3 regions of the Thauera sp. 27 genome follow, and region 2 is predicted to be linked to each of the others. Evidence: predicted binding sites of a transcription regulator. Region 2 holds the regulator's gene; each other region holds the start of a gene.
The links. The regulator FNR, encoded in region 2, switches genes on or off when oxygen is low (the NO sensors DNR and NnrR bind a similar motif). The targets are predictions, from matches to a motif close to TTGANCTAGNTCAA.
Positions count from the first base shown of each region.

Region 1: B447_RS04770 (hemerythrin domain-containing protein) is a predicted target of FNR. The motif match lies at 1,813-1,826, and genes of this name have one in related genera.
Region 3: ubiU (ubiquinone anaerobic biosynthesis protein UbiU) is a predicted target of FNR. The motif match lies at 1,738-1,751, and genes of this name have one in related genera.

Region 1 covers NZ_AMXB01000006.1:128,188-131,458, reverse strand. Annotated here, with positions in the region: gene B447_RS04780 (NAD(P)/FAD-dependent oxidoreductase) at 1-471, shown strand, start outside; gene B447_RS04775 (MFS transporter) at 487-1,707, opposite strand; gene B447_RS04770 (hemerythrin domain-containing protein) at 1,880-2,335, shown strand; gene B447_RS04765 (DUF2249 domain-containing protein) at 2,332-2,550, shown strand; gene B447_RS04760 (hypothetical protein) at 2,547-3,271, shown strand, end outside.
Region 2 covers NZ_AMXB01000010.1:35,317-38,587, reverse strand. Annotated here, with positions in the region: gene B447_RS07105 (PHA/PHB synthase family protein) at 1-489, shown strand, start outside; gene B447_RS07100 (Crp/Fnr family transcriptional regulator) at 513-1,196, opposite strand; gene B447_RS07095 (SirB2 family protein) at 1,295-1,675, shown strand; gene fnr (fumarate/nitrate reduction transcriptional regulator Fnr) at 1,709-2,449, opposite strand; gene hemN (oxygen-independent coproporphyrinogen III oxidase) at 2,599-3,271, shown strand, end outside.
Region 3 covers NZ_AMXB01000017.1:24,255-27,525, reverse strand. Annotated here, with positions in the region: gene B447_RS10990 (U32 family peptidase) at 1-606, opposite strand, end outside; gene ubiU (ubiquinone anaerobic biosynthesis protein UbiU) at 661-1,677, opposite strand; gene pomA (flagellar motor protein PomA) at 1,882-2,640, shown strand; gene B447_RS10975 (flagellar motor protein MotB) at 2,651-3,271, shown strand, end outside.

The sequences.
Region 1 (3,271 bases), on a different contig from region 2:
GTGTCGAGCTACTGGCAGCAACAGGCCTACGATGCCGGTGACTGGGCCCCGGTCAGCCTGGACCTGCTGCCCGGCATCGACGCCGAAGACTGGCTGCTGGCACACGCCCAGGACAAGACGCTGCTCGCCAACCTGCTCGCCGAACGCCTGCCGCGGCGTTTCGCCCACGCCTGGTGCGAACTGCATGACTGGCAGCGCCCGCTCAACCAGTACCGCCACGCCGAGCTGCGCACGATCGCCGCCGCCTTGTCGGGCTGGCAGCTGACGCCCTCGGGCACCCAGGGCTACGCCAAGGCCGAGGTCACGCTGGGCGGGGTCGATACCCGCGCACTGTCGTCAAAGACGCTGGAGGCGCGCCAGGTACCTGGCCTGTACTTCATCGGCGAGGTTGTCGACGTCACCGGGCACCTGGGCGGCTACAACTTCCAGTGGGCGTGGTCCTCGGGCGTGGCCTGCGGGCTAGCCGCCTGAGACCACGCGCACGACTCAGGCCGCAGGGCGCCCGCCCTTGCGCAGCAGGGGCAGGAAGGCCACCGCCTGCAGCGCGATCAGCCCTGCAAAGCTGACCCACAGCGCCGCCTCGATCGAGTGCCCACTGGCCTGCAACAGGTCGAGTGCCCCGCCCAGCCCCCACTGCACGGCAAAGGCACCGGCAAAGGCCATCAGGTTGATCGCCGTGCTCACGCGGCCGAACAGCGCGGGCTGGAAGTCCCTCGACGCCGCAAGATAGGTCTGCGAGTTCACCGCGGAGAACATGCCGTAGGCGAACCAGAGCACTGCCGGCGGCGCGACCGACCACAGGATCGCGCACTGGATCAGCACCAACAGCGCATAACCCCAGCGCAGCAAGGCCATGGGCCCGACACCGAGGCGTGCGAGGCGCACGCCCAGGAAACCGATCGACAACTGTCCGACCAGACTGCCGAGGTTGAGCACGACCAGCATGCGCGCCGCCCCTGCAAGGTCGAAGCCATTGACGTTCATCAGCCAGGGCACGGCCCACAGGCTCTGCATCGCCATGAAGCCGCCCACGAAGAAGGCCGAAGATGCGGCATAGCGCAAGAACGCGGGAGAGACGTAGATCCCCGCGACCACGCGCAGGCCGTCGCCCAGGCTGCCCCGCGGACCGCTCGAGCGCGCATCGGGCAGCGAGCGGTGGATGGTCAGTGCGGCCACCACTGCAAGTGCAGCGACCACCCAGAACGCGCCGCGCCAGCCCAGGATCGGCAGCACGGCCTCGAGCGGTGCGCTCGCCACCAGCGCGCCCATCGCGCCGGAAGCCATGATGAATCCGGTCATCGAGCTCTGGCGCTCGGGTGGGTACCACAGCGCAAAACCCTTGAGCGCTGCCATCAAGCAGGCCGAAACCCCCAGTCCGATGAGCGCACGCCCGGCGCCGAGCACGGCGAGCGATTCGCCGAGTGCGAACAGCACCGCGCCCGCCGCGGTAACCAGCAGCAGGATCGCCTCCACCCGCCGCGGGCCATAACGATCGAGTGCCATGCCGACCGGGATCTGGGCCAGCCCGAAGGCGAGGAAATAGGTGCTCGTGAGCAAACCGAGATTGGCCGCCGAGAGGCCGAGCTCCCCCGTGAGCGCCGGCGAAATCACGGCATTGACCGTGCGCAGCAGGTAGGAAAGGAAATAGCCCAGCGCAAAGGGCAGGAAGATCCTGCCCCAGGCGCTCGGCCCCATGGAGTCATGCATCTGAAACATCCCGTGGAAGGTCGAGGCAGGATTGTGCCTGCAGCGCCGCGCGCAGGCCATCCCACCTCGGAGGGGGCCTGCGCGCGGCCGATCAGCACGCCCTAATTGACACTTATCAATGCTGATGAACACGCGGTAAGGAGAATGAGCGCATCCACCGCCGGAGCGCAAAATGACCTCGATCGCCGAACTGATGACGCATGACCACCGCAGTTGCGACCATGAGTTCGCAGCGGCCGAGACCCTTGCCGCCCGCAAGGACTGGCCGGCTGCGATCAAGGCGCTGAACCGCTTCACCTCCAGCCTCGAGACCCACTTCCAGGCCGAGGAACAGGAGTTGTTCCCGCGCTTCGAGGCGGCGACCGGAATGACTCAGGGGCCGACCCAGGTGATGCGCGGCGAGCACGTCGAGATGCGCGCAACACTCGAACGCCTGGCCTCGGCACTCGAGAACCAGGACGCCGACGAGTTCGCGGGCGAGGCCGAAACGCTGCTGATCATGATGCAGCAGCACAACATGAAAGAAGAGAACATCCTCTACCCAATGTGCGACACCCGGCTCGGCGCGCAAAGCGAAGCCGTTGTGGGCAACCTGTCGCACCGTCTCGCAAGGGAGCACGCTGCATGAGCAACAAGACTGTCGACGCCCGCGGCCTGGAGCCGCCCCAGCCCTTCGAGCGCGCCATGGAGGCAATCGCCGACCTCGCCCCCGGCAGCAGCTTCACCCTGCTGATCGATCGCATGCCGCATCCGCTGCTGCGCATGCTCGATCGGGACGGCTATCGGCACGAGGCGAACTTTCGTGACGACGGCGCGATCGAGATCCTGATCGGTCGTCCATGAGCAGCGCCAATCCCGGACTCGCCTACCAGGACACGCCACCGCTTTCCGCCCCGCTCCGCTTCTTCCTCACTGCACCGCTGTTCGGTCTCGCAGCCGGTCTGGTGCTGCTGTTCGACGCCGAGCTACTGAGTTCACGGTGGACACCGGGCGCCCTGGCAGTCGTCCACCTGTTCGCTGCTGGCTTTATGCTGCAGGTCATGCTGGGCGCGCTGCTGCAGATCCTCCCGGTGGCAGCGGGCGCCGCGCTCCCAGCGCCGCGCCGCATCGCGGCGACCACCCACGCGCTCCTCGCGTTCGGAGCCGCCAGCCTCTCGCTAGGGCTGGGGGCGGGCATCCCGGCCGCGATCGTCACCGGGGCCATGCTGTTGGCCGGCGGGCTCGTCGCCTTTCTCGCCTCGAGCCTCATCGCCTTGGCAAAGGCCGCGCCCAACCACGGTGCCAGCCGAACGCCGCGCGACCTGCGCCTGGCCTTGGCCGGGCTGACGGTGGCCACCCTGCTGGGCACGCTGCTGGCGTTCGCCCTTGGGCGCGGTCTCGCCCTGCCGATCGACCTCCCCACCGCTGTGGACATGCATGCGGTGTGGGCCTGGATGGGCTGGGGTGGCATCCTGCTGGCGGCAACGAGCTGGGTCGTGGTACCGATGTTCCAGATCACGCCCTCCTACCCTGCGGTTTTCACCCGCGTGTGGTCCCCGGCCACGCTGGCGCTGCTGGCGCTGTG
Region 2 (3,271 bases):
GATACCACCCGCATGCCGTACCGCATGCATGCCTGGTATTTGCGCGAACTCTACCTGCACAACAAGTTGATCCAGCCAGGGGCCTTGCAGGTCGCCGGTGAGGCGCTCGACCTCGCGGCCGTTTCGCAGCCGCTCTATGCGGTTGCGGCCGAGGACGATCACATCGCGCCGTGGCTGCAAACCTTCAAAGTGGTGCATCACGTTGGCGGACCGGTGCGGCAGGTATTGTCGAGTTCCGGGCATATCCTGGGCATCGTCAATCCCGTCGTCGACCCGCCCAAGCGCCACTACTGGGTCGAAGCCAGCACACGCGACGATACGCCGGAAACCTGGCGTCAGCGCGCCAAGCGTTGCGAGGGGAGCTGGTGGGAAGATTGGATGCGCTGGCTCAAGCCACGCTGCGGCGCGCTCGTGGCGGCGCGCCCGGTGTCGACCGAGGCTTTTCCCGCGCTTGCCGATGCGCCAGGGCAGTACGTGCTCGAGCCCTGAACGGCTACCGTGCTGCAACGGCCTCAGGCGTTGTGCCGTGCCAGGCGTGCAGGGTCGTGCAGGGTGATGCGCTTGCCCTGCACGCTGATCAGGCCTGCTTCGCTGAGGTCATGGAAGATTCGCGACAGCGTCTCGGGGGTCAGGTTGAGGCGCGAGGCGATCACCTGCTTGCTGGTGGGAAGCGCAATCTCGCATGGCGTGTCGCTGTCCGCCACCTGCAGCAGGTAGCCGATGACGCGCTGCATGCTCGAGCGCAGCGAGTAGGTTTCGACGTCCTGGATCAGGCTGTGCAGACGAATCGCCATGCCGGCCAGCAGTTTGTGAGCGAAGGTCGAATCCTGGTCGATGAGTTCGGTCACGACCGCCTGGCCGACATGGATCAGCACCGTGTCGCACAAGGCCTCCGCAAAGACCGGGTAGGGGTGGTTCATGAACATCACCGCCTCGCCGAAGCTCTGCATCGCACCCACGATCTCGACCACCTTCTCGGTGCCCTGTGGCGACGAGAAGGCCAGCTTGATCTGGCCCGATACGACGAAATAGAAGCCGTGGGGCTGGTCGCCGCGCTGGAACAGCACTTCGCCCCTGCCGACATGCCGATCGCGGGTGTAGCGCGACACACGCTGGATATCCGACTCCGACAACTCACTGAACAGCGGGATGCGATGCAGCAGGGCAGGGATGTCGACATGGGGGTGCTGGGACATTGCTTTGGCTCCGGAACGATTCGTAATCTTACCCGAGACGGGCGACAATACCTGTCGCCCCGAGACCGGCAGCTTGCCAGCCCTTGCAAGGAAAAAGGATGTACTACGCGATCAAACACCTTCACGTCGTCTGCGTCGTGCTCAGCGCAGCGGGTTTCCTGCTGCGCGGCATGTGGATGCTGACGGGCAATCCGATGCTCTCGCACCGGCTCACCCGTGTGTTGCCGCACATCATCGACAGCCTGCTGCTGCTGTCAGCGATCACGCTGGCGGTCATGATCGCGCAGTACCCGTTTGCCGCCGACTGGGTGACCGCCAAGGTCGGTGGCCTGGTTGCATACGTGCTGCTTGGCACGCTTGCACTCAAGCGCGGCCCGACCAAGCCGGTGCGTGCGGGCGCCTTTGCGGCCGCCCTGTCCGTGTACGTATGGATCGTGTCGGTCGCCTTCACCAAGAATCCCGCAGGCTTCCTTGCCTGAACAATGGCGGCCGTCGAGGCGGGGCGGCCAGCGTCAGCGCGCGCCGTGCTGGTGCTGGATCAGGCGCTTGAGCCCGGTGGGATCGAGCAACTGCACGTGCTTCTGTTGCACCGAGATCAGCCCTTCGTCCTGGAAGCGGGAGAAAGCGCGAGACACCGTCTCGAGCTTGAGCCCCAGGTAGGAACCGATCTCCTCGCGCGTCATGCGCAGGTGGAATTCCTGCGCCGAGAAGCCGCGCGCATTGAAGCGCTGCGACATGTTGAGAAGGAACGCCGCCAGCCGTTCCTCGGCGCGCATCGAACCGAGGAGCATCATCACGCCGTGGTCGCGCACGATCTCGCGGCTCATCACCTTGTGGAACTGCAGTTGCAGGCCTTCCACTTCGTGTGACATCTGCTCGAGCTTGTCATAGGCGATCACGCAGACCTCGCTGTCCTCGAGGGCGATCGCATAGCAGGTATGCGACTCTGCACTGATGCCGTCGAGGCCGAGAATCTCTCCGGTCATCTGGAAGCCGGTCACCTGATCGCGGCCGTCTTCGAGCAGCACGTCGGTCTTGAACGAACCGGCGCGGATGGCGTAGATCGCCTCGAACGGATCGCCCGCACGATACAGGCTTTGCTGGCGCTTGACCTTGCGCCGCGCGCCAACGAGTTCGTCCAGGCGGTTCAACTCGCTGTCGGACATCCCGAAGGGCAGGCACAACTCGACCAGGTTGCACTGCGAACAGGCAGACTTGAGCCCGTTCACGGTAATTGGCACGCTCGCCCTCATCTGCACGATAATCCTGCTTCCCCGACAAAAGACGCCAGACCTGGCTCAGGAGTGGTTCGATCGGGCAACACATCACGCCCGTTGACCCACGTCAACCAAAAAAACGCGGCGATCTGCCATTGTTTGGCACACACTGCCGCAGCAAGATCATGACAAGCCAGAACCAACTCATCTTCGATCCGCAACTCATCCGCCGATTCGACATCAACGGACCGCGCTACACGTCCTATCCGACAGCGGACCGCTTCGTCGAGGCCTTCAACGCCGATGCGCTCAAGGCCTGGCTCGCAAAAAGGGCGGTCGGCGGCGTCAGCAAACCGCTCTCATTATACTTCCACATCCCCTTCTGTAACACGATCTGCTATTACTGTGCCTGCAACAAGATCATCACCAAGGATCATGGGCGCTCGGCCAAGTATCTGAAATACCTGGCCAAGGAGATCGCGATGCAGGCGGAATGCCTGGAGGGCAGCCGCCAGGTCACGCAGCTCCACCTCGGTGGGGGAACGCCGACCTTCCTGTCGCATGACGAGATGCGCGAGCTCATGGCCGCGGTGCGCGAACACTTCACGCTTGTTCCCAATGGCGAATACTCGATCGAGGTCGACCCGCGCAAGGTCGACTTCGACACCGTGAAACTGCTCGCCGAGCTTGGCTTCAACCGCATGAGCGTTGGCGTGCAGGACTTCGCCGAAGATGTGCAGGCGGCGGTAAACCGCATCCAGAGCTATGACGAGACCAAGCTCGTCATCGACGCGGCACGTGCCACGGGCTTCAAGTCCGTGAGCATGGACCTGATCTACGGTCTGCCCAAGCAGAACG
Region 3 (3,271 bases), on a different contig from region 2:
CATGATCGACAGACAGCGGAACTCGCAGGTGTCCTTCTGCAGGTTGAAGTGGCGGGCGGTGAAGCAGCGCGCCGAATGCGCGAGCGGCAGGCGGCCGTAGGCGAAGACCTCGGTTTCGATCGGGGCTGCGAGCGCTTCGCGCACCTCGGCAAGCGCGGCACCCGACATCTCCGGGGCGACGGCCCAGCGCGTGGCGCCCGAGTCGATCATCAGCTGCAGCGTGTTCGGGTTGAAGATGTTCAGTGTGGGGCCAGCGACCCAGTCGGTGATGCCGGCCTCGGCGAGCAGTCGCACCGCGCCCATGTCGTTGGCCTCGACGCGGAAGCCGGTCTCGCCCTCGCTGTGCTGGCGCACGATGCGGCGCAGTACCTTGAGGTCGGATTCGGATTCGATCAGGCCCTGGGTACTGATGACCACTTCCTTGCCGGCCGCGGCGAGCACCTTGCCGACCTCGAGCCAGTCGTCGAGGCGCAGTTCGTGGCGGCGCGAGCACACCGTCTCGCCCAGGTAGACGCTGTCGATCGGTGCTTCGACCATGTCGGCGTAGAAGTCGAGCACGCTCTGGTGCGGCCAGTAATAGAGCAGGGGGCCGAGGGCGAGTTTCATCGGGCGGGTCTCAGTTCGTTCGGGTGATGCGGTGCGAGGCGGCTTGCGCGACGCTCACTTCCACGGGCGGTAGTAGGCGCCCAGCGTATGGCTCTGGCCTTCGGAGACCTTGTTGAGCTCGGCCATCCACGCCGGCAGCACTGCGAAGCCTTCGGCGCCGCCGGCCTTGAGCTTGTCGAGCGCGGCGCGCCACACCTTGGTGACCTGGGCGACATAGGCTGGGCTGCGCTGGCGGCCTTCGATCTTGATCGCACGGATGCCGATGCGGGCGAGCTCGGGCAGCAGTTCGAGCGTGTTGAGGCTGGTCGGCTCCTCGAGCGCGTAGTAGGTCTCGTCGTTGACCTCGAAGCGGCCCTTGCACAGGGTCGGGTAGCCGGCGCGCTCACCGTCGGCGAAACGGTCGATGAGGATGCCGTTGAGGCGCGTCTCCATGCCGCGCGGCGTGTCTTCCCAGCGTACGTGCTTGCCCGGCGAGCAGGCGCCATTGCAGTTGGGCGACTCGCCGGTGGCGTAGGCCGACAGCGCACAGCGGCCCTCGACCATCACGCACAGGCCGCCGAAGCCGAAGACCTCGATCTCGACCGGTGTGTTGGCGACCACGCTCTCTACCTGGGCCATGGACAGCACGCGCGGCAGCACCGCGCGCTGGATACCGAAGCGCTCATGGTAGTAGTTGATCGCCTCGTAGCTGGTGGCCGAGCCCTGCACCGACAGGTGCAGGCGCAACTGCGGATGCGTTCTGGCGGCGTAGGCCATAAGACCGGGGTCGGCGAGGATCAGGGCATCGAGACCGAACTCGGCAGCGCGGTCGATGGCCTGCGTCCAGCTCGGCCAGTTGCCGGTCTGCGGATAGGTGTTGAGTGCGAGCAGCACCTTCTTGCCACGGGCGTGGGCGTAGGCGATGCCTTCGCGCATCTGCGGCGGGTCGAAGTTGAGGCCGGTGAAGTTGCGCGCGTTGGTGGCGTCCTTGAAGCCGAGATAGACGCAGTCTGCGCCGTGGTCGACGGCGGTTTTCAGGGCGGGGAGGCTGCCGGCTGGGCAGACGAGCTCGATCGTATTGGGTGCGGACATTGGCGGCCGGGCGGGCAGGGAAGAACCCGGGCACCATAGTGCGTGGTCGCTGAGGTGGCTTTGACGAGTGTCAAACGCCCGTTGTGCACCATCGTGCGGTGCGCAAAAAAACCTTATGATTCGGGCCAATGACATTCGGCCGCGATGGCGTCTGCACGAAGTGGTGCAGGCGAGCATCGGTGTGCTCAACGCAATGGAGCGTGCGTGGATCTTGCAACACTGATTGGGCTGCTGGGCTCGCTGGGCATCGTCGTCTCGGCCATCGTGCTCGGTGCGTCGGCAATGATCTTCCTCAATGGACCATCCTTGCTCATCGTTGTCGGCGGCAGCCTGTTCGTCGTACTCAGCAAGTTCACGCTGCAGCAGTTCCTCGGCGCGTTCAAGGTGGCGGCGAAGGCGTTCAAGTTCCGCCTGCCCGACACCGAGGAGGTCATCAAGGAGGTGATGGAGGTTGCGCAGGTGGCGCGCAAGGAGGGCATGCTGGCGCTCGAGAGCCGGCCCTCTTCCATCCCTTTCTTCCAGCAGGGCATCCAGCTCATGATCGACGGCCAGGCACCCGAGACGGTGCGCGAGATCCTGCAGAAGGAGCGCCTTCTCACGCTCGAGCGCCATCGCTGGGGGGCAAAGGTGTTCAGCGCCATGGGTGACGTCGGCCCGGCGATGGGCATGATCGGGACCCTCATCGGCCTGGTGCAGATGCTGTCGAACATGGAAGACCCGAAGTCGATCGGCCCGGCGATGGCGGTGGCGCTGCTGACCACGCTGTATGGCGCGATGATGGCAACGATGATCTTCCTGCCCATGGCGGACAAGCTCAACCTGCGCATGACCGAGGAGGCACGCCTCAACGCGATGCTCATCGATGCGATCTCGGCGATCCAGAACGGCACCAATCCGCGCGTGATCGAGACCCTGCTCACGAGCTACCTGCCGCCCGCCAAGCGCAAGTCCGAAGGCGGCTGAGGGCGCGCACATGGACATGCCCGAGGAGGAGAAGGCCGGCATCCCCGCCTGGGTGATGACATTTGCCGACCTGATGTCGCTGCTCATGTGTTTTTTCGTGCTCCTGCTCTCGTTTGCCGAGATGGATGCGATGAAGTTCAAGCAGATCGCCGGCGAGCTCACCAAGGCCTTCGGTGTGCAGCGCGATGTGCCGGCGATCGAGTCGCCGATGGGGACGACGCCGATCTTCGACAAGTTCTCGCCGGGGCCGCCCAAGCCCACCCCGATAGATACCGTGCGGCAGGAGACCTCCAAGGAGGATCCCAAGCTCAAGACCTACACCTCCAACGCGAGCAACGAGGCGATGGTGCGCGAGGTGTCCGAGCGCCAGGTCAGCAAGAGTGCCGACGAGTTGCGCAAGACGCTCGAGAAGGAGCTCGGCCAGGGCACGCTCCAGCTCGACGAGGAGAAGAAGCGCATCGTCATCCGTATCGAGGAGCGCGGCGCCTTTCCGTCCGGCTCGGCTGACCTCGCGCCGGCATTTGCCGACGTGGCGCGCAGGATCGGCGAGTCGCTGGCCGATATCCCGGGGGAGATCGCGATCGAGGGTCATACCGACGACATCCCGATCAGCACTGCGCGTTTCCGCTCC